DNA from 2 places in the Kluyvera sp. 142486 genome. Region 1 is predicted to be linked to the other one. Evidence: predicted binding sites of a transcription regulator. Region 1 holds the regulator's gene; the other holds the start of a gene.
What was found. The regulator PhoB, encoded in region 1, activates phosphate uptake and scavenging genes when phosphate is short. The targets are predictions, from matches to a motif close to CTGTCATAAAACTGNCNNAT.
Positions count from the first base shown of each region.

Region 2: uvrB (excinuclease ABC subunit UvrB) is a predicted target of PhoB. The motif match lies at 3,921-3,940, and genes of this name have one in related genera.

Region 1 is NZ_JBKHUI010000002.1:197,362-208,019, reverse strand. It holds gene rdgC (recombination-associated protein RdgC) at 1-115, opposite strand, end outside; gene mak (fructokinase) at 203-1,105, shown strand; gene sbcC (exonuclease subunit SbcC) at 1,247-4,387, opposite strand; gene sbcD (exonuclease subunit SbcD) at 4,384-5,586, opposite strand; gene phoB (phosphate response regulator transcription factor PhoB) at 5,778-6,467, shown strand; gene phoR (phosphate regulon sensor histidine kinase PhoR) at 6,489-7,784, shown strand; gene brnQ (branched-chain amino acid transporter carrier protein BrnQ) at 8,194-9,513, shown strand; gene proY (proline-specific permease ProY) at 9,642-10,658, shown strand, end outside.
Region 2 is NZ_JBKHUI010000004.1:190,017-200,674, forward strand. It holds gene pmrA (two-component system response regulator PmrA) at 1-221, shown strand, start outside; gene pmrB (two-component system sensor histidine kinase PmrB) at 225-1,304, shown strand; gene uvrB (excinuclease ABC subunit UvrB) at 1,663-3,687, opposite strand; gene bioD (dethiobiotin synthase) at 4,315-4,992, opposite strand; gene bioC (malonyl-ACP O-methyltransferase BioC) at 4,985-5,740, opposite strand; gene bioF (8-amino-7-oxononanoate synthase) at 5,724-6,881, opposite strand; gene bioB (biotin synthase BioB) at 6,878-7,918, opposite strand; gene bioA (adenosylmethionine--8-amino-7-oxononanoate transaminase) at 8,002-9,291, shown strand; gene ACLGE8_RS06670 (kinase inhibitor) at 9,362-9,838, shown strand; gene ACLGE8_RS06675 (PTS mannitol transporter subunit IICBA) at 10,298-10,658, shown strand, end outside.

The DNA.
Region 1 (10,658 bases):
CCTGGCTGCCGCATGGGGTGAAGGTCATCTCAGCGAGCTGTTTTTCCATCTCTTCCGCGCGCAGGGAGATGTCGCGGCTGAGACGATAAACCATTAAATTTTTGAACCACAGCATGATAATTTCCACGGTGTTGTCGTTAAATCAGCGGGCAATGATAACGAATTGTCCTCGCCCTTGCATTGTTTTAAACAGGAGTTATGAATGCGAATTGGTATCGATCTGGGTGGAACGAAAACCGAAGTCATCGCGCTAAGCGACCAGGGCGAGCAGCTTTATCGTCACCGCTTGCCTACGCCGCGTGATTATCAGCAAACCATTGAGAACATTGCGCATCTTGTTGCTCTCGCCGAAGAGGCGACCGGGCAAACGGGCACGGTTGGCATGGGCATTCCCGGCTCAATTTCCCCCTATACCGGGGTGGTAAAAAACGCCAACTCTACCTGGCTCAACGGTCAGCCGTTTGATAAAGACCTGAGTCGTCGTCTGAATCGCGAGGTGCGACTGGCGAACGATGCTAACTGTCTGGCGGTGTCTGAAGCGGTGGACGGCGCGGCTGCAGGGGCGCAGACGGTGTTTGCGGTGATCATCGGTACCGGCTGTGGCGCGGGCGTAGCGTTGGGCGGCCGCGCGCATATCGGCGGTAACGGCACGGCGGGCGAGTGGGGGCATAATCCGCTGCCGTGGATGAACGACGACGAACTGCGCTTCCGGGCGGAAGTACCGTGTTATTGCGGTAAGCAAGGCTGTATTGAAACCTTTATTTCCGGCACTGGCTTTGCCACTGACTATCAGCGTTTAAGCGGTAATGCACTGAAGGGCAATGAGATTATGCGCTTGGTTGACGAGGGCGATGCGCTGGCGGAGCAGGCGCTTCACCGCTATGAGCAGCGGCTGGCAAAATCGCTGGCGCACGTGGTCAATATTCTTGACCCTGATGTGATTGTGTTGGGCGGGGGAATGAGCAACGTCGAGCGGTTGTATCAGACGGTGCCAGAGTTGGTGAAAGAGTGGGTATTTGGCGGTGAGTGCGAAACGCCGATTCGCAAGGCGCTGCACGGGGACTCCAGCGGGGTACGTGGGGCGGCGTGGCTGTGGCCGGCGTGATTTGCCCCTCACCCTAACCCTCTCTCAAAGGGAGAGGGGACCGTTCGGCGCTGTTTTTCACCTTGTTCCGGAGGGAGAGCGAACCACGCGACGCCACTTTTCACCCTCTCCCTTTGGGAGAGGGCCGGGGTGAGGGAAATCTCACGCTACGCTAAACATGTTATCCAACCGGCTGTAACCCAATCCGTTGATCTTCTTCACCTTAATCTGCACCGGGATCCGCTCCTTCATCGCCTCCACGTGGCTAATCACGCCGATGATTTTGCCGCTGGCGTTGAGCGTATCCAGCGCGTCCAGCGCCGTGTCCAGCGTTTCGCTATCCAGCGTGCCGAACCCTTCATCGAGGAACAGGGAGTCGATGCGCGTTTTATGGCTCACCAGGTCGGAGAGCGCCAGCGCCAGCGAAAGGCTGACGAGGAAGCTTTCGCCGCCGGAGAGGGTTCGGGTATCGCGTACCGCGTCCGCCTGCCAGGTATCGACCACTTCCAGCTCCAGCGCGTCGCTGACTTTACGCTGCAGTAGATAGCGACCGTGCAGGCGGCTGAGCTGTTCGTTGGCGAGCCACACCAGATTATCCAGCGTCAGCCCTTGGGCAAATTTGCGGAACTTATCACCCTCTTTAGAGCCAATCAGCGCGTTCAGATGCGCCCAGTCCTCCAGCGCGGCGCTGGCTTTTTCAATCTCCAGGAACAACGACTGCTGCTGCTGACGGTTCTCTTCATCCTGCTTCAACTGCTGGCGCAGCTCGCCCTGGCGTTCGCTGTTTTCACGCAGCTGGCGGGATATATGCTGGAGCTGCGTCTGTGCATCTGCCAGCGTCAACGCCTCGCTCAGCGTTTCCGGGCGCTGGGTTAGATGGCGCTGTAGTGCCTCTTGCGCCTGTGCCGCTAAGGTCTGGCGCTGCTGATGCTGCGTTTCAAGCGTCTGTTTTAGCTGCTCCAGACGCTGACGTTCATGCTGATCCAACAGCGCACTGAGGAAGTCCTGGCGATCGCTAAAGTGCGATTCGGCAAGCGCCTGGTCGAAGGCCTGTTCGGCCTGCTGCAGACGCTGTTTCTCCTGCGTTTCTTGCTGCTGGAGGGTGTGCCACTGGCTTTCCAGCGACACGCAGTCATGGTGCACCTGCTGCCAGCCGTCGAGCGCGACCGGTTGGGTGTCTTCAGGGTTTTGCACTGCAGGAAGGGTGTCGAGCAGCGGTTGGATCTGCACGAGCTGCTGCTGAATCTCCTGACTCTGCTTTTGCTGCTGCTGCCAGCGCTGGGTATCCGCTTCACGAGCAGCCAGCCAGCGGTGCGCTTCATCGGGCTGCGGAAGGGCAAGGCCGAAGCCGGCGAGCGTCTGGGTAAGCAAAGCGGTACGCTGCGCCAGTTCAGCCTGCTGCAGGGTGTACTGGGTGCGTAGCTCACGGATCTGCGCATCGAGCGTCAGGCGCTGGCTGTAGTGATAGCGCTGCTGTTCGGCCTCTTCCTGCGCTGCCAGCCAGCCGTTGATATCGTCAGCAGGCTGTAGCGTGATATCCAACCCCTGAATGACCGTCTGCCACTGTGATGTAAGTGCTTGCTCTCGCTCATAAAGCGTCTCTAGCTCGGCATTTTCCTGCTGCTGCTGTTTTTCCAGCGCTGCATGCTGACCGCGCAGCGTGGCGCCTTCTTCCGCCAGTTGGGCAACCTCTTTTTCCAGCGCATCGCGGCGGGTTTTGTTGGCATCCGGGGCTAACGCCTGGTACTCCGCCAATGCAGGATGGCTGGTCGAGCCGCACAGCGGGCAGGGCGCGCCTGGCTGCAAACGGGCACGCTCTGCCTCGAGGCGCACAATCGTCGCCTCCAGCTCGCAAATGGCATTCACGTCGTCTCGCTGCTGCTTTTTCTCTTTATAGACCTGACGGAGTTGGGTGAGCCCGGCGGTCAGCGCCTCCAGCTGTTGCTGGCGCTGTTGTTGCGCGTGCAAAAGCTGTTGGCGGCGCGTTTGCAGCGGTATGAACTGTGAATACAGCGCGCTTAGCTGCTGGCGCAGCGGGCGGCTGGCCGCATGCTGGGCGATTTGCCCGGCCACTTCTTCCTGAGTCAGCGTCAGCGCCGAGGGCGGCAGTTGGGCGAGCTGTTTTTCCAGCTCAGCCAGACGCTGCGCAGCGGTCTCCAACTGAGTGCGTTCGCGGGCCTGTTGGCTAAAGGCGCTACGCCAGCCGGTCAGTTCCCCCAGCCAGTGCTGGATGTGTTCGTTTTCCTGCAGCCACTGCTGAAGCTGGGTTTGGCTTTGCTGGAGCGTGGTGGCCTGCTGTTCGGCGCTTAGGCGAATACGGTCACGAAGGCGGCGGGAATCATGTAAGCGAGTATTTACTTGCTCCACCAGCTGGTGGGTTTTTGCCACCGTGGCGGCCTGCTCCTGCAGCTGAGTCCAGCGGGGGCGTAACGCTTCCGCAGGCTGCGCCCGGTTGAGTGCAGCAAGCTGTGGCTGCGCCTCTTCCAGCGCCTGGCGTGCGGCATTGAGCGACTGCTGGTGAATCTTCCCGTCCTGTTCCAGCTCCTGCTGACGGGTGAGCCACTGCTGATGCTGCGCGGCGACGGTCTGTTGCTGTTGCCACTGCTGCTCGTCAGAAGTAAGCGCCTGCAAACTCTGTGATAAGGTCTGCTGCTGCTCTTCGCTCAGCAGCACCACACCGCTGGCCTGCGCCTGAAGCTTTTCCAGCTCGCCGCGCGCCTGCTTATGTTTTTCAAAGACCTGCGCTGAAATCTGGCCATAAATTTCGGTGCCGGTCAGCTCTTCGAGTAACTCGGCGCGCTCTTTCGGTTCGGCGTTGAGGAAGGCGGCAAACTGGCCCTGTGAGAGCATCATCGAGCGGGTGAAACGACCGTAATCGAGGCCGGTCAGCGAGGCGGTCATCTCAAGTTTGTCTTTCACTTTATCCGCCAGAATTTGCCCGTCGCCGCAGCGCGCCAGTTCGACTCTCGGCGCCTGTAGGTTGCCATCCGGCTGGTTGCGGGCGCGGTTCTGGCTCCAGAAAGCGCGGTAGGCCACGCCCTGAACCTCGAACTCAACCTCCGCCAGACATTCGGCGGTGTCGCGGGTCATCAGATCGTTTTGCGACTGGGAGACGTTACTTAAGCGCGGCGTTTTGTGGTACAGCGCCAGGCAGATGGCGTCCAGCAGCGTGGTTTTCCCTGCGCCGGTAGGGCCGGTAATGGCAAACAGACCGTTGCTGGCGAACGGTTCCTGGGTGAAATCAATCTTCCACTCGCCCTTAAGCGAGTTGAGGTTTTTCAGGCGCAGGCTGAGAATTTTCATGGTTGTTCCTCCTCGCCAAGGCTCTGGAGCGTGTCATTAAACAGCGCGTGCAGGCGCTGCTGCTGTGGCTCCTCCAGCGTTTCCAGCGCCAGACGACGCTGAAATACCTCTTCGACGCTCAGCTCGCTCAAGGTTTCGCGCTCAAGGCTTGCCAGAATGCGCTGGCGCTGTTCACGACTGCGGCGCACCAGCAGCACGTCGACCGGCAGATCGTCGGTGATAAGCTGAATTTTACGTTGAATATCATGCAGGTACTCGTCGCTGGTGATTTCAATATCCACCCAGGTGCTCGGCTCTGCGGCGGCATCGCGCCATTCGGCGAGCTGGGCGCTGATAGCGTCAAAATCGCCCTTGATCACCGCCAGCGGCTGAGTTACGGGCACGGTAAGCGGCGTGACCTCGGCAAGCTTGCCGTCGGCGAAGCTCACCAGATTGACGCTTTTGGCTTTGCCGGTTTCATCAAAGCTGAGGGCGATAGGCGAACCGCTGTAGCGAATATGCTCGCTGCCGCCGATTTTCTGCGCCCGGTGGATGTGGCCCAGCGCGATATAGTCGGCGGGCGGGAAGTGTTGCGCCGGAAACGCGTCCAGTGTGCCAATATAAATGTCGCGTACCGCGTCACTTTTGCTGGCCCCGACGGTGGTCAGATGGCCGCTGGCGATAATCGGCAGCGTGGCATCGCCGCGCAGTTCGCAGGCCTGCTGGTATTGCTGTTGGTAATAATCGGTAATGCTCGCCAGCACCTGCTGGACTTTTTCGCCGCCGGAAAGCCCCGCCTGGCTGGTAATAATGTCGCGCGGGCGCAGGAACGGCACCGGGCAGAACACCGCGCCGGGCGTACCGTCGCGGCGGTTCAGAATAAAGGGTTCATGGCCGGCGCTGGCGATTACCGTGGTATTCAGAAATGAGAGAATATCGCGGGATTCATTTAGCGTCGCCACGGAGTCGTGGTTGCCCGCCAGCACCACAAGATGGCAGCCGGTCTGCTGCAAATTGACCACAAATCGGTTGTACAGTTCGCGCGCGTAGCTTGGCGGGGAGCCGGTATCGAAGATATCGCCCGCCACAATAATGGCATCCACCTGCTCCTGTTCGGCGGTGGTGAGCAGCCAGTTCAGGAACGCGTCGTGTTCAGCCGCGCGGCTTTTGCTGTAGAAGTTCTGGCCAAGGTGCCAGTCCGAAGTGTGGATGATGCGCATAGCGGTTCCGTGAGAAGTGGCGTAAAGTTGATTATAAACATCAGCCTACGTTGAGGTCGATGAGCGCGTTTTGCGTGTGTCATAAACGGTAAACCGCGATCATCTAACGGTCATGTTTTTCATAAATCTGTCATAAATCTGACGCATAATGACGCCGTATATAATACTGATGTCTAAAAACAGGGCAAATAATGGCAAGACGTATTCTGGTCGTTGAAGATGAAGCGCCAATCCGCGAGATGGTCTGTTTCGTTCTGGAGCAAAATGGTTTTCAGCCGGTGGAAGCAGAAGATTACGATACCGCTATCAGCAAACTGAATGAACCCTGGCCCGACCTTATTCTGCTCGACTGGATGTTACCGGGCGGCTCGGGACTGCAATTTATTAAGCATATCAAACGTGAAGCGCTGACGCGTGACATTCCGGTGGTGATGCTGACCGCCCGTGGTGAAGAAGAAGACCGCGTGCGGGGCCTCGAAACCGGCGCCGACGATTACATCACCAAACCGTTCTCGCCAAAAGAGCTGGTCGCCCGTATTAAAGCGGTGATGCGCCGTATTTCGCCGATGGCGGTGGAAGAGGTCATTGAGATGCAGGGGCTGAGCCTTGACCCGACCTCTCACCGCGTGATGACCGGTGAAAACCCGCTGGATATGGGGCCAACCGAATTTAAGCTGCTGCATTTCTTTATGACGCACCCGGAGCGCGTGTATAGCCGCGAACAGCTGCTGAACCACGTCTGGGGAACCAACGTTTATGTTGAAGACCGTACCGTCGACGTGCATATTCGTCGTCTGCGTAAGGCGCTGGAACACAGTGGTCATGACCGCATGGTGCAAACCGTTCGCGGCACGGGTTATCGTTTCTCTGCCCGTTTCTAATTTTTGACAGGAGTGTGACGCGTGCTGGAACGGCTGTCATGGAAAAGGCTGGTGCTGGAGCTGCTGTTATGCTGTCTCCCTGCCGCGATACTGGGACTGATTTTTGGTTATCTGCCGTGGTTTTTACTGGCGGCGGTGACCGGACTGCTCATCTGGCATTTCTGGAATTTACTGCGACTCTCCTGGTGGCTTTGGGTCGACCGAAGTATGACCCCTCCGCCGGGGCGCGGCAGCTGGGAGCCCTTGCTCTATGGGCTCAACCAGATGCAGCTGCGTAATAAAAAACGCCGCCGCGAGCTGGGTAATCTGATTAAGCGCTTTCGGAGCGGCGCTGAGTCGTTGCCGGATGCGGTGGTGCTTACCACCGAAGAGGGGGCCATTTTCTGGTGTAATGGTCTGGCCCAGCAGCTGCTGGGGCTTCGCTGGCCCGACGATAGCGGGCAGAACATCCTCAACCTGCTGCGTTACCCCGAATTTACCCAACACCTCAAAAAGCGCGATTTCTTAAAGCCGTTACATCTGGTGCTGAACAGCGGTCGCCATCTGGAGATCCGGGTGATGCCGTACACCGACCGTCAGCTGCTGATGGTGGCGCGCGACGTTACGCAGATGCATCAGCTGGAAGGAGCGCGGCGGAACTTCTTCGCCAACGTTAGCCATGAGTTGCGCACGCCGTTGACCGTGCTGCAGGGCTACCTGGAGATGATGCAGGAGCAGGTGCTGGAAGGGAATGTGCGTGAGAAAGCGCTCCACACCATGCGTGAGCAAACGCAGCGGATGGAAGGGCTGGTGCGACAGCTGCTGACGCTCTCTAAAATCGAGGCTTCACCGACGCTGGCGCTGAACGAGAAGATTGATGTGCCGATGATGCTGAAGGTGGTGGAGCGCGAGGCGCAGACGCTCAGCCAGCATAAGCACCAGTTCCACTTTGAGATTGATGAGACGCTAAAAGCGCTGGGTAACGAAGAACAACTGCGAAGCGCGATGTCGAACCTGGTCTATAACGCGGTAAATCATACCCCGGAAGGCACGTTGATTACCGTACGCTGGCAGCGCGCACCGCACGGAGCGTTGTTCAGCGTAGAGGATAATGGTCCGGGTATTGCGCCTGAGCACCTGCCAAGGCTGACCGAGCGTTTTTATCGCGTTGATAAAGCGCGTTCGCGGCAGACCGGCGGCAGCGGTTTGGGGCTGGCAATTGTTAAACATGCGGTTAATCATCACGACAGCCGGCTGGATATTACCAGCACGCTGGGCAAAGGTTCGTGTTTCAGTTTCCTGCTGCCGGAACGTTTAATTGCCAGAAATAGCGAGTAATTTCGCGCTTGTCAGCTTAACTTTCCACAGACCAGCCTCGGCTGGTCTGTTTGCTTTGCAGTCAAGTTAACGTCGCCTGATTATCGAACGTCTGATTATTTTTTGTTCGCATGATAAGCCGGATGTTTTTCTTAAATCCAGTTAATAAGTCTGGTTAATTTTTCACTATCGATATAATCATCTGGTTTTGCGATCCCGTGTTGCTTTAAAACGTTATAAGCGTTTAAATTGGCCCCCATGCAGTCGTAAACAGACTGTATATTCGCGGTAAATCAAAAAACTATTCTTCTCTACGCCGCGAAGGGAGCATATCCCGCTGAGTTTGTTGTTGGTTTCCTCTGCATCATTCCACAGGGGCCGACACGATAAATTTGTTTTACAACACCACATCCACAGGCAGTAGTTACATATGACCCATCAATTGAAATCGCGTGACATCATCGCTCTGGGCTTTATGACCTTTGCGTTGTTCGTTGGCGCAGGCAACATCATTTTCCCTCCTATGGTTGGTTTGCAGGCCGGTCCTCACGTCTGGACTGCCGCTATCGGCTTCCTGATTACCGCCGTTGGTCTTCCGGTACTGACCGTAGTCGCGCTGGCAAAAGTGGGCGGCGGTGTAGATAGCCTGAGCACGCCAATTGGTAAAGTGGCGGGCGTATTGCTTGCTACCGTCTGCTACCTCGCGGTAGGTCCGCTGTTTGCGACCCCGCGTACCGCGACCGTCTCGTTTGAAATCGGTATCGCGCCGCTGACTGGCAGCGGTGAACTGCCGCTGTTCATCTACAGCGTTATCTATTTCGCGCTGGTGATTCTGGTGTCGCTCTATCCGGGTAAACTGCTGGATACCGTGGGTAACTTCCTGGCGCCGCTGAAAATCCTGGCGCTGATTGTGCTGTCCGTTGCCGCCGTGATGTGGCCGGCTGGCCCAATTAGCCACGCGATGGAAGCCTATGAAACCGCTGCGTTCTCCAACGGCTTCGTTAACGGCTACCTGACCATGGATACGCTGGGCGCAATGGTGTTTGGTATCGTTATCGTAAACGCCGCGCGTTCCCGCGGTGTGACCGAAGCACGTCTGCTGACCCGCTATACCATCTGGGCTGGCTTGATGGCCGGTATCGGCCTGACGCTGCTGTACCTGGCGCTGTTCCGTCTGGGCTCCGACAGCGCGACGCTGGTCGATCAGAACGCCAACGGTGCCGCTATTCTGCATGCCTATGTACAGCACACCTTCGGCGGTGCGGGCAGCTTTATGCTGGCGGCCTTAATCTTCATCGCCTGTCTGGTAACCGCGGTGGGCCTGACCTGTGCTTGTGCTGAGTTCTTCGCGCAGTATCTGCCGTTCTCTTACCGCACGCTGGTGTTTATCCTCGGTCTGTTCTCCATGGCGGTGTCGAATCTGGGGCTGAGCCACCTGATTCAAATCTCTATTCCGGTGCTGACCGCGATTTATCCGCCATGTATCGCACTCGTAGTGCTGAGTTTTACCCGCAATTGGTGGCATAATTCGGGCCGCGTTATTGCACCACCGATGTTTATCAGCCTGGTATTTGGTATCCTTGACGGCATCAAAGCCTCTGCCTTTGCGGATGTGCTGCCAGCGTGGACTGCCCGTTTACCGATGGCCGAGCAAGGCCTTGCATGGCTGATGCCGACGGTTGTGATGGCGGTTCTGGCGATTATCTGGGACCGTACAGCAGGTCGTCAGGTGACATCAAGCGCCCACTAATCGGCGTTTGCATCAAGGTGTTTTAACCACGGAACGTGATGTTCCGTGGTTTTTTATTTTGGGTACTTTCACCTAAGTCGTTCGCGTTGCGGCGCGATGATGATGGGTATGACATGGCACTGGAAACGATGGAAAACAACAAGCTGAAGCGCGGGTTAAGCACCCGACACATTCGCTTTATGGCCCTCGGATCGGCCATTGGTACGGGGCTGTTCTACGGCTCTGCCGATGCGATTAAGATGGCTGGGCCTAGCGTTCTGCTGGCCTATATTATTGGCGGCGTTGCCGCGTATATCATCATGCGTGCGCTGGGCGAAATGTCCGTGCACAACCCTTCTGCAAGCTCCTTCTCTCGCTACGCGCAGGATAACCTGGGTCCGCTGGCGGGCTACATCACCGGCTGGACCTACTGCTTTGAGATCCTGATTGTGGCGATAGCTGACGTCACCGCCTTCGGTATCTACATGGGCGTCTGGTTCCCGGCGGTACCACACTGGATATGGGTGCTCAGCGTGGTGCTGATTATCTGCGCCATCAACCTGATGAGCGTGAAGGTGTTCGGTGAACTGGAGTTCTGGTTCTCGTTCTTCAAAGTCGCCACCATTATCATCATGATTGTCGCCGGTTTTGGCATCATTATCTGGGGTATTGGTAACGGCGGGCAGCCAACGGGGATTCATAACCTGTGGAGCAACGGCGGATTCTTCAGTAACGGCTGGCTCGGTATGGTGATGTCGCTACAGATGGTGATGTTCGCCTACGGCGGTATCGAGATTATCGGTATTACCGCTGGTGAAGCGAAAGACCCGCAGACCTCTATTCCACGCGCGATCAACTCCGTGCCGATGCGAATTCTGGTGTTCTACGTAGGTACGCTGTTCGTCATTATGTCCATTTACCCGTGGAACCAGGTCGGCACTAACGGTAGCCCGTTTGTGATGACCTTCCAGCATCTGGGGATCACCTTCGCAGCCAGCATCCTCAACTTTGTGGTACTGACCGCGTCGCTGTCGGCGATTAACTCCGATGTATTCGGCGTGGGTCGTATGCTGCACGGTATGGCTGAGCAGGGCAGCGCGCCGAAGGTGTTCGCGAAAACCTCCCGTCGCGGTATTCCGTGGGTGACGGTGATGGTGATGACCATC
Region 2 (10,658 bases), on a different contig from region 1:
CGAAAGAGTATGCCCTGCTTTCACGCCTGATGCTGAAAGCGGGCAGCCCGGTGCACCGCGAAATCCTCTACAACGATATCTACAACTGGGATAACGAACCGGCGACCAATACGCTGGAAGTGCATATCCACAACCTGCGTGACAAGGTAGGTAAAGCGCGGATCCGCACCGTACGCGGGTTTGGCTACCAGTTGGTTAACGCGATAAACAAAGCGGAGTAAGGCATGGCGCTATTTTCCATCCGCAAGTGGCCGATGCGCCATCAGTTGCTGCTCGCCATCGGCGTGATTCTGGTGGTGTTCCAGCTCATTAGCGTGTTCTGGCTCTGGCATGAGAGCAAAGAGCAGATTGAGCTGGAAGTCGCGATGCTGATGCATAACCACAACAACGCCAAGCACATCCGCCACGAGGTGCGTGAAGCGATTGCCAGCCTGCTGGTACCCAGCATGCTGATTATTGGCCTTGCGCTCTTCCTCTGCCTGCAGGCAGTGAAGCGGATCACCCGTCCGCTGGCCGACCTGCAACAAGAGCTGGATTCGCGTACGCCGGGGAATTTGCAGCCAATCTTTCTTCAGCAGACCACCGTGGAAGTCGAGGCGGTGACCAACGCTATCAACCAGCTTGTTGATAACCTGACGCAGACGCTTAACCGAGAGCGCTTGTTTACCGCCGACGTCGCCCACGAGCTGCGCACGCCGCTGGCGGGATTAAAGCTGCACCTTGAGCTGCTGGAGAAAACCCAGAAGCTCAACCTGTCCCCGTTAGTACAACGCCTGGATCAAATGACCGATAGCGTGGCGCAACTGCTGCTGCTCGCCCGCGTCGGCCAATCGTTCTCCGCGGGGAGCTATCAGCAGGTGAATCTGTTGAGCGACGTGATTGAGCCACTGAAGGGCGAGCTGGAAACGATGCTGGAAACGCGTGCGCAAACGCTGGTGATTGCCGAACCAACGCCAACGGTGACCGTTTCGGGCGACGCCACGCTGCTGCGCCTGCTGCTGCGCAATCTGGTTGAGAATGCCCATCGTTATAGTCCAAAAACGTCAGCGATTACGCTGTCGCTGGTTCAGGATGCGCGGCCGATGCTGGTCGTGGAAGATGAAGGTCCGGGGATCGATGAGTCGAAGGTGGGCGAGCTGAGCCAGGCGTTTGTGCGCATGGACAGCCGGTATGGCGGTATTGGTCTGGGGTTGAGTATCGTTACGCGCATCGCCCAGCTGCATGAGGCGGCGTTCTTTTTACAAAACCGCGACACCAAAACCGGGACGCGGGCATGGGTAGAGTTTCAACCGACGAAGCGCTAAGGCGCTTCAGAAGGTGAGCATCCAGTGGCAAACAAAGCAGGCTACTATGGCAACAGAGACAAGCACGGTGAACAGCTGTTGGACGTTCAGATTCGACATAACACTACCCTCAATGATTTTACGGATAGTATCAGTAGATTATATTAAGCGAACCTTAAGGCTGGTTCCCGGCCCGTGATGGCTGCCTCAATTCAGAGAAATTGTGCCCGGGGAGGCGTTCGTGCCGCCCCGGGGTCGGCGTAAACGCCTCACCCGGGCTACACACATGCCTGATGGCGCTGCGCTTATCAGGCCTACTTAATTTTCACGCGCCAGACTGTAGCCCGGCCAAGCGAAGCGCCGCCGGGGCGGCACCCACTTATGACGTGGCGATAAACAGCTCGCGCAGCTGGTGCAGCCGGTCGCGAATCTCTGCCGCTTCTTCGAACTCCAGGTTCTGCGCGTGTTTGAGCATTTGCGCTTCCAGCGACGTAATCTGTTGCTGCAGCGCTTTTGGCGTCAGCGCCTGAACATCCGGCTCGACGATGGTGACCGCATTTTTCGACTTACCGCGACCTTTAGCCCTGGTTTTCGCCAGCCCCTCGCCCATCGCCAGAATATCAACAACGTCTTTCACCAGCCCCTGCGGCACGATGCCGTGCTCTTCGTTATAGCGCTGCTGTTTCTCGCGACGACGCTCGGTTTCACCAATCGCTTTCGCCATCGACGGGGTAATTTTGTCCCCATAGAGAATCGCTTTACCATTGATGTTACGCGCCGCACGACCGATGGTCTGAATCAGCGAGCGCTCGGAACGCAGGAAGCCCTCTTTGTCGGCGTCCAGAATCGCCACCAGTGAGACTTCCGGCATATCGAGGCCTTCACGCAGCAGGTTGATCCCCACCAGCACGTCAAACTCGCCCAGACGCAGGTCGCGGATGATCTCCATACGTTCCACGGTATCGATATCAGAGTGCAGGTAGCGCACCCGCTCACCGTGCTCTTCCAGATATTCCGTCAGGTCTTCCGCCATACGTTTGGTCAGCGTAGTCACCAGCACACGCTCGTTAATCACCGAACGTTTACGAATTTCCGACAGCAGGTCGTCTACCTGCGTGCCAACAGGACGCACTTCAATCAGCGGATCGAGCAGCCCGGTTGGACGCACCACCTGATCAATCACATCACCGCCGGATTTTTCCAGCTCGTAATTGCCCGGCGTCGCCGAGACGTAAATAGTCTGCGGTGCCAGTGCTTCAAACTCTTCAAACTTCAGCGGACGGTTGTCGAGCGCGGACGGCAGGCGGAAGCCGTACTCCACCAGCGTCTCTTTACGCGCGCGGTCGCCACGGTACATGCCGCCAATCTGGGGAATGGTGACGTGTGATTCGTCGATCACCAGCAGGCCGTCCGCCGGCAGGTAGTCAAAGAGCGTCGGCGGCGGCTCGCCCGGCCCGCGTCCGGAGAGGAAGCGCGAGTAGTTTTCGATGCCGGAGCAGTAGCCCAGCTCGTTCATCATTTCGAGGTCAAACTGGGTACGCTGGCTCAGGCGCTGCTCTTCCAGCAGTTTGTTATTCGCCAGCAGCACCTTGCGGCGGTCTGCCAGCTCCACTTTGATCTCTTCCATCGCCTGCACAATACGCTCGCGTGGCGTCACGTAGTGCGATTTCGGGTAGATGGTAAAGCGCTGGATGGTCGAATCAACGTGGCCGGTCAGCGGGTCAAACAGCGAGAGGCGTTCCACCTCTTCGTCAAACAGCTCAACGCGCAGTGCCAGATCGTCAGATTCGGCCGGGAAGATGTCGATAACCTCGCCGCGCACGCGGAAGGTCGCGCGCTGAAACGCCTGATCGTTACGGGTGTACTGCAATTCAGCCAGACGGCGCAGAATGGAGCGCTGATCGATAATCATACCCACCGTCAGGTGCAGCATCATTTTGAGGTACAGGTCAGGGTCGCCCAGACCGTAGATAGCGGACACCGAGGCCACCACCACTACGTCGCGGCGTTCGAGCAGCGCTTTGGTGGCGGACAAACGCATCTGTTCGATATGTTCGTTCACCGAGGCATCTTTTTCGATAAAGGTATCCGAGCTTGGAACATACGCTTCCGGCTGGTAGTAGTCGTAGTAGGAGACGAAGTACTCCACCGCGTTTTCCGGGAAGAACGCTTTCATTTCGCCGTATAGCTGAGCGGCCAGCGTTTTGTTCGGTGCCAGCACCATCGTCGGGCGCTGAAGGTCAGCGATGACGTTGGCGACGGTAAAGGTTTTCCCCGACCCGGTCACGCCCAGAAGCGTCTGGTGCGCCAGGCCGTCTTCCAGCCCCTCTTTCAGGCGTGAAATGGCAGCAGGCTGGTCGCCTGAAGGACTAAACGCAGAATGCAATTTGAAGGGTTTACTCATGGACAACGCTACCTGATGACGAATGGGCCGGGCTGGAGATTAATTCTACTCGCCGCCTGCCGAATTGCCAATAAAAAATACTGGATATAAAAACAGTAATCACTTACTGTATTTCGTGTTCCTGGGGCAACGGCAAGCAAGAGCGGCTGAAATTTATCCTCTGACCAGATAAAACACCAGCCTGATAAGGTTATCCCCAGAATTTTTTCTCTTTTAACATTTGTCAATATAGGTCATGAAAGTTTTATGGCAATCCGCAGCACTTTTTGTTACGCCATTGCTTTTATTTATCTTGTTGAATTTTATAAAAAACATCGAAAAGCCGCGTTTCGCATCAATTCAGGCGCAGGCCGCATGTTCTCTCGTTTACCGCAGGTTTTCTAACTCTAATGCACAGGGTTATCCACAGGAATAGTGGATAACTGCCGCTAGCCCCTATCCCCCGCCACCCGGCGATTTGCGCAACAGCGTGTCAACGTGAATGCAAAAAAATATTTTATTGCCGATTTTGATATTTATCAGCGAAAAAGCACGCCCATTTTGTCCATCAACATGGGCGATTTCCTTACGTTATCTGCGGGTTAGTGCTTACGAATGAAGAAGGAAAAGGCGTGCCAGAAAAACGACTTACAGAGCGCTCAGGTCAAGGTATTGCCCAAGCGGCTGGGATTCAACCTCATCACCCAGCCACGGGATCTCCCCGAGCAGCGGTGCGGGAAGCATTCGCTGGAGCGTGCTGAGGTATTCTTTATGGCGACGCCCCGGCGGCGTCACATCGTTGGCAATCCAGCCTGCCAGCCGCAGCCCCGCCTGTTGAACTGCCTGCGCGGTCAACACCGCATGGTTGATGCAGCCAAGCTTCACGCCCACTACCAGGATGACCGGCAGCTGTTCTGTCTGCACCCAATCCGCCAGGGTCAGCGTCGGGGAGAGCGGCGTAAACCAGCCACCGGCACCTTCCACCAGCACCCAGTCGGCTTCAGCCTCCAGCACACGCAGCCCGGCAGAGAGCACGCTGGCCTCAATAGGCCGCTGTTCGTCGGCGCTGACGATATGCGGAGAGGTCGGCTCGGCAAAGGTATACGGGTTCACTTGCTCATAGCGTAACGGCAGCACGCTGTTGCGTTGCAGCGCCAGTGCGTCGCTGTTGCGCAAACCGTCGACGGTCATTTTGCTGCCGGAAGCAACCGGTTTGTACCCCGCCGTACGCCGCCCAAGCGAACCAGCCGCCTGAAGCAGCGCGGTGCTGGCAACGGTTTTTCCGACTTCGGTATCGGTGCCGGTTACATAAAAGCGTTCAGTCACGCGAGATCACTCCTGTAAAAAGATGGTAAGTCAGCGGGAATACTCCCGCCTGAGACGGCCACGCCAGTTGAAGCTGCTGTAGCCTGCTGCGCGTCAGCGGTTGCTGGCTGCGCCCCTCATGAAGATGCGTCGCACCAATGCCTTTCAGGGAACGCATGGCGCTCAGCGCATCGGGAAAAGCTAGCGTGATGGAGGTGGCAATGCTGCGGCTGTGGTAGCCAACTAGCGCCTCCTGCAGCGCCGTCTCGGGAAGAAAACGGTTGGCGTGTGGGCGCTGGTCAACGGCACGCCAGGCCTGATTCAGCTCTGGCAACGAACCTGCCGTTAAGGTGGTAAAGGCCAGCGTGCCGCCGGGGCTAAGCTGGCGATGCAGCCCCTCCAGCGCTACGTGGAGGTCGCTACACCACTGAATAGCCAGATTGCTCCACACCAGATCGAAGCCCCCTGCGGGCAGTGGAATCGCTTCAATATCGGCCTGAAGATAACGGTCTGCCGCCTGCTGACGCTGCGCCTGCTCAAGCATTTCCGCCGAGAGATCCAGTGCCGTCACATGGCTCCCTTTGTCGCGCCAGTAGCGGCTGTAGCTGCCCGGTCCACAGCCCGCATCCAGCACTCGGTCAAACGCCTGCGCCGGCAGCTGAGACAGCAGCTGTCGTGCACTCAGGCGCTGTAACTCGTCGTGCTGATGATAGTGCGCCGCCGCGCGGCCAAACGCCGCCGCCACCGCCTGTTTATTGACGGTTGCCATGCAGCACCTCCAGCAATAAGTCGATATCCTGCGCTTCATGCGCGGCGGTCAGCGTTAAGCGTAAACGCGCTGTCCCCGCTGGCACCGTCGGCGGACGAATTGCCGTCACCCAGCAGCCCTGCTCACGCAGTTGTTCTGCCAGAACGAGCGTCTGCTGGTTCTCGCCAACAATCAGCGGCTGAATCGCGCTTTGTGAATCTGTCAATGCAAAATCCAGCCCCTGCGCACCGCGGCGAAACGCGGCCACGTGCTGCGCCAGCTCTTCGCGTCGCTGCTGTCCATCATCGCTCTGAATCACCGCCAGCGCCGCCTGTAGCGCAACCGCCTGGGCGGGTGGCATGGCGGTGCTGTAAATCAGATGGCGAGCGAACTGCACAAAGTAATCCGCCACGTCATGGCTGCACAACACCGCCGCACCGCTCAGGCCAAACGCTTTGCCAAAGGTCACCACCAGCAGCTCAGGATGAACGCCCTGCTGCTGACAGCTTCCCCGTCCGCTTTCGCCATTAACGCCAATGCCGTGCGCATCATCGACCATCAGCCAGGCGTTAGCTTCGCGCGCGGTCGCAGCGATATCCGCCAGCGGAGCGCTGTCGCCATCCATGCTGAACACCCCTTCCGTCACCACCAGCTGCTGGCCGTCGATAGGAGTAGCCAACAGCCTGGAGAGATGCTGGCTGTCGTTGTGCTGAAAGCGCCGCAACTGCGCCGAGCTTAGCGTGGCGGCTTCAAGCAACGACGCGTGGCTGAGACGATCGGCGACGATCCGGTCTTCACGCCCGGCCAGTGCGGCGATCGTCGCCTGATTGGCGGCAAAACCGGAGATAAACAGCAGCGCGCGGTCATAGCCCAGCCAGTCAGCCAGCTGCTCTTCAAGGCGTTGGTGCGCGTGGTGGTAGCCGGTGACATGTCCGGAGCCACCGCTGCCCACGCCATACAGCTGCGCGCCCTGCTGCCAGGCGTGGATCACCTGCGGGTGCTGGCTGAGGCCGAGATAGTCGTTGCTGGAAAAGTTGCAGTAACGACGCTCATCGCGCACCAGCCAGCGGCCCGCACCCTGCGCTAACGGTTGGCGAGAACGGAAGGCCTGGGCCTCCCGACGTTCGCTTAATGCCTGTTCAATGCGCTGCTGCCAGCTCATACCGCCGCCGCGTTGTAATAATCCTCAGTGTCCGGCGTCATCAGCACCTGTTCCAGACGCTGCTGCTGTTCGTTATCACCCGCCGTGACCGTGGTCTGCTGCGGGTTGAGACCGAGTTTGCGGAACAGCTGCAGGTCTTTGTCCTCTTCCGGGTTTGGCGTCGTCAGCAGTTTGCAGCCGTAGAAAATCGAGTTTGCACCGGCCATAAAGCACATTGCCTGGGTCTGCTCGTTCATCTGCTCACGGCCTGCAGAGAGACGCACGTGAGAGGTTGGCATCATGATGCGCGCCACGGCGATGGTGCGAATAAAATCAAAGGCATCGACATCGTCGTTATCCGCCAGCGGCGTGCCTTTGACCTTCACCAGCATGTTAATCGGCACGCTTTCCGGCGGCGTTGGCAGGTTGGCGAGCTGCAGCAACAGCCCGGCACGGTCGGTGACGGTTTCACCGAGGCCAACAATGCCGCCGGAGCAGACTTTAATCCCGGCTTCGCGCACTTTGTCCAGCGTGTCCAGGCGTTCCTGGTAGCTGCGGGTGGTGATGATATTGCCGTAGAACTCCGGCGAGGTGTCGAGGTTGTGGTTGTAGTAATCCAGACCCGCCGTCGCCAAACGACTCGCCTGGCTATCGGACAGCGTGCCCAGCGTCATACAGGCTTCCAGCCCCATCTCTTTCACACCCTGAACCATCTGTTCCAGGTACGGCATATCGCGGTCGTTCGGGTTTTTCCACGCCGCGCCCATGCAGAAACGGGTCGAGCCCGCCAGCTTGGCTTTGCGCGCTGAGTCCAGCACCTGCTCGACTTCCATCAGGCGTTCAGTTTCCAGCCCGGTTTTGTAGCGCGAACTCTGCGGACAGTATTTACAGTCTTCCGGGCATGCGCCGGTTTTGATCGACAGCAGCGTGCTCACCTGCACCTGCTGAGGGTCGAAGTGCTGGCGGTGAACCTGTTGAGCTTCGAACAGTAAATCGAGCAGCGGTTTATCGAAAAGAGCGGTGACCTGCGACATTGTCCAGCGTAAAGGGTTAGCCATTGGCTTCTCCGGGGTTTTGTTAATTTTCGGTTCGGTTTATACTCGTAAACCTAAAACTTTTCAAAATGGTTTACAAGTCGATTATGACAACGGACGATCTTGCCTTCGATAGCCGCCATATCTGGCATCCCTATACCTCAATGACCAAACCGCTGCCGGTCTACCCGGTAGTTTCCGCCGAGGGCTGCGAGCTGCACCTCGCCAGCGGCGAACATCTGGTGGACGGCATGTCCTCGTGGTGGGCGGCCATTCATGGCTACAACCACCCGCGCCTGAACGCGGCGATGAAGACGCAAATCGATCAGATGTCGCACGTGATGTTTGGCGGAATCACCCACCCTTCCGCCGTAGCGCTGTGCCGTAAACTGGTGGCGATGACCCCGGAGCCGCTGGAGTGCGTATTCCTTGCCGACTCCGGTTCGGTAGCGGTGGAGGTGGCGATGAAAATGGCGTTGCAGTACTGGCAGGCCAAAGGCGAGTCGCGCCAGCGTTTCCTGACCTTCCGCAACGGCTACCACGGCGACACCTTTGGCGCGATGTCGGTATGCGACCCGGATAACTCGATGCACAGCCTATGGAAGGGCTACCTGCCGGAGAACCTCTTCGCCCCCGCGCCGCATAGCCGCTTTGATGGGGAATTTGACGAGTACGATATGGTGGCCTTTGCCCGCCTGATGGCCGCGCATCGCCACGAAATTGCCGCCGTTATTCTTGAGCCCGTGGTTCAGGGTGCGGGCGGCATGCGGATGTATCACCCGGAGTGGCTCAAACGGATCCGTAAGATGTGCGATCGTGAAGGAATTTTGCTGATTGCCGATGAAATTGCCACCGGTTTTGGCCGTACCGGCAAGCTCTTTGCCTGCGATCATGCGGGTATCAGCGCCGATATTCTGTGCCTTGGCAAAGCGTTGACCGGCGGCACCATGACCCTCTCCGCCGCTATCACCACCCGTGAGGTGGCCGAGACCATCAGCAACGGTGAAGCGGGCTGCTTTATGCACGGCCCGACCTTTATGGGTAACCCGCTGGCCTGCGCCGTAGCGACAGAAAGCCTGGCGCTGCTGGAGAGCGGCGAGTGGCAAACGCAGGTGGCGGCGATTGAACGTCAGCTTAAGCGCGAACTCGCCCCGGCCGCCGACGCGCCGCTGGTCGCCGATGTTCGCGTGCTGGGAGCCATTGGCGTCGTTGAGACGCGCTACCCGGTGAACCCGGCACTGCTCCAACGTTTCTTCGTCGAACAAGGGGTGTGGATCCGTCCGTTTGGCCGCCTGATTTATCTGATGCCGCCATACCCGATTACCCCGCAGCAGCTGACGCGCTTGACCCGAGCGGTATGTCTTGCCGTCGAGCAGGAAACATTTTTTATCCAATAAGCTGCGGTAATCTCCCCACGTTACCGCTACACTCCTTTGTTAATCAGTTGATTAACAAAGGAGGCAGTTGATGAAATTAGTCAGCCACGACCTGCGTGACGGTGAAAAGCTCCCTCATCGCCAGGTGTTCAACGGCATGGGCTACGATGGCGAAAACCTTTCTCCCCATCTGGCCTGGGATGACGTTCCTGCGGGCACCAAAAGTTTTGTCATAACCTGCTACGACCCGGATGCCCCAACCGGCTCCGGCTGGTGGCACTGGATTGTTGCCAACATTCCAGCCGACACCCGCGAACTGCCAACCGGAGCGGGTTCAGGTCTGGTCGGGTTACCGGCCGGCGCGCTGCAAACCCGTACTGACTTTGGTAAAGCGGGCTACGGCGGCGCGGCTCCGCCGAAAGGCGAAACCCACCGTTATATCTTCACCGTCCATGCGATGGACGTTGAGAGCATTGAGGTTGATGAAGGTGCCAGCGGCGCAATGGTCGGCTTCAACGTGCACTTCCATAGCCTCGGCAGCGCATCCATCACCGCCCTGTTCAGCTAATCGCACCCTAATCCGTTCACGCCCTGCCAGGGAAACCTCGCAGGGCTTTTTTGTGGCTGATACGAAGCGCTGTAATTTTCTAACGTAAACGCCAGCGCATAACAGGAAAGCGCAGGAGTGTGAGGGGAATGTAAATTTATCTTGTGAAATTGATCACAATTTAAAAACAAACACGCCAATACAAAAGGTGATTTAAATCACAAAAAAGAGGTCAGGAATGGACATATTTTCGCTTTGTAGCCGACTTACAGCCATTTTATGTGATAACGATCACCAAAAGTGACCTATTGATGGGGTGGTGAGAGTGATCAAGATCACAAACACCCCTCGGGGTACGCGAGACGAAAACGCCGTGATAGAGTCGATTTTGCATACTGAACGACTGGATGGTTTTTGGCGAAACCATCACAACTATGACGACGCGCAGCATCTAAGACGCGCACCACGAGGGGTGTTTTTATGTTATCACCAGATATCAAGGTCAAGGTACAGAATTTTGGCCGCTTCCTCAGCAATATGGTGATGCCCAATATTGGCGCATTCATTGCCTGGGGTTTGATTACTGCACTGTTTATTCCCACCGGATGGCTGCCTAACGAGACGTTAGCCAAACTGGTCGGCCCGATGATCACCTACCTGCTGCCGCTGTTAATCGGTTATACCGGCGGCCGTCTTATCGGCGGCGAGCGCGGCGGCGTGGTCGGTGCCATCACTACCATGGGCGTTATCGTAGGCGCCGATATGCCAATGTTTATGGGCGCGATGATTGCGGGTACGCTGGGCGGGTGGGCGATTAAGCGCTTCGACCGTTGGGTTGACG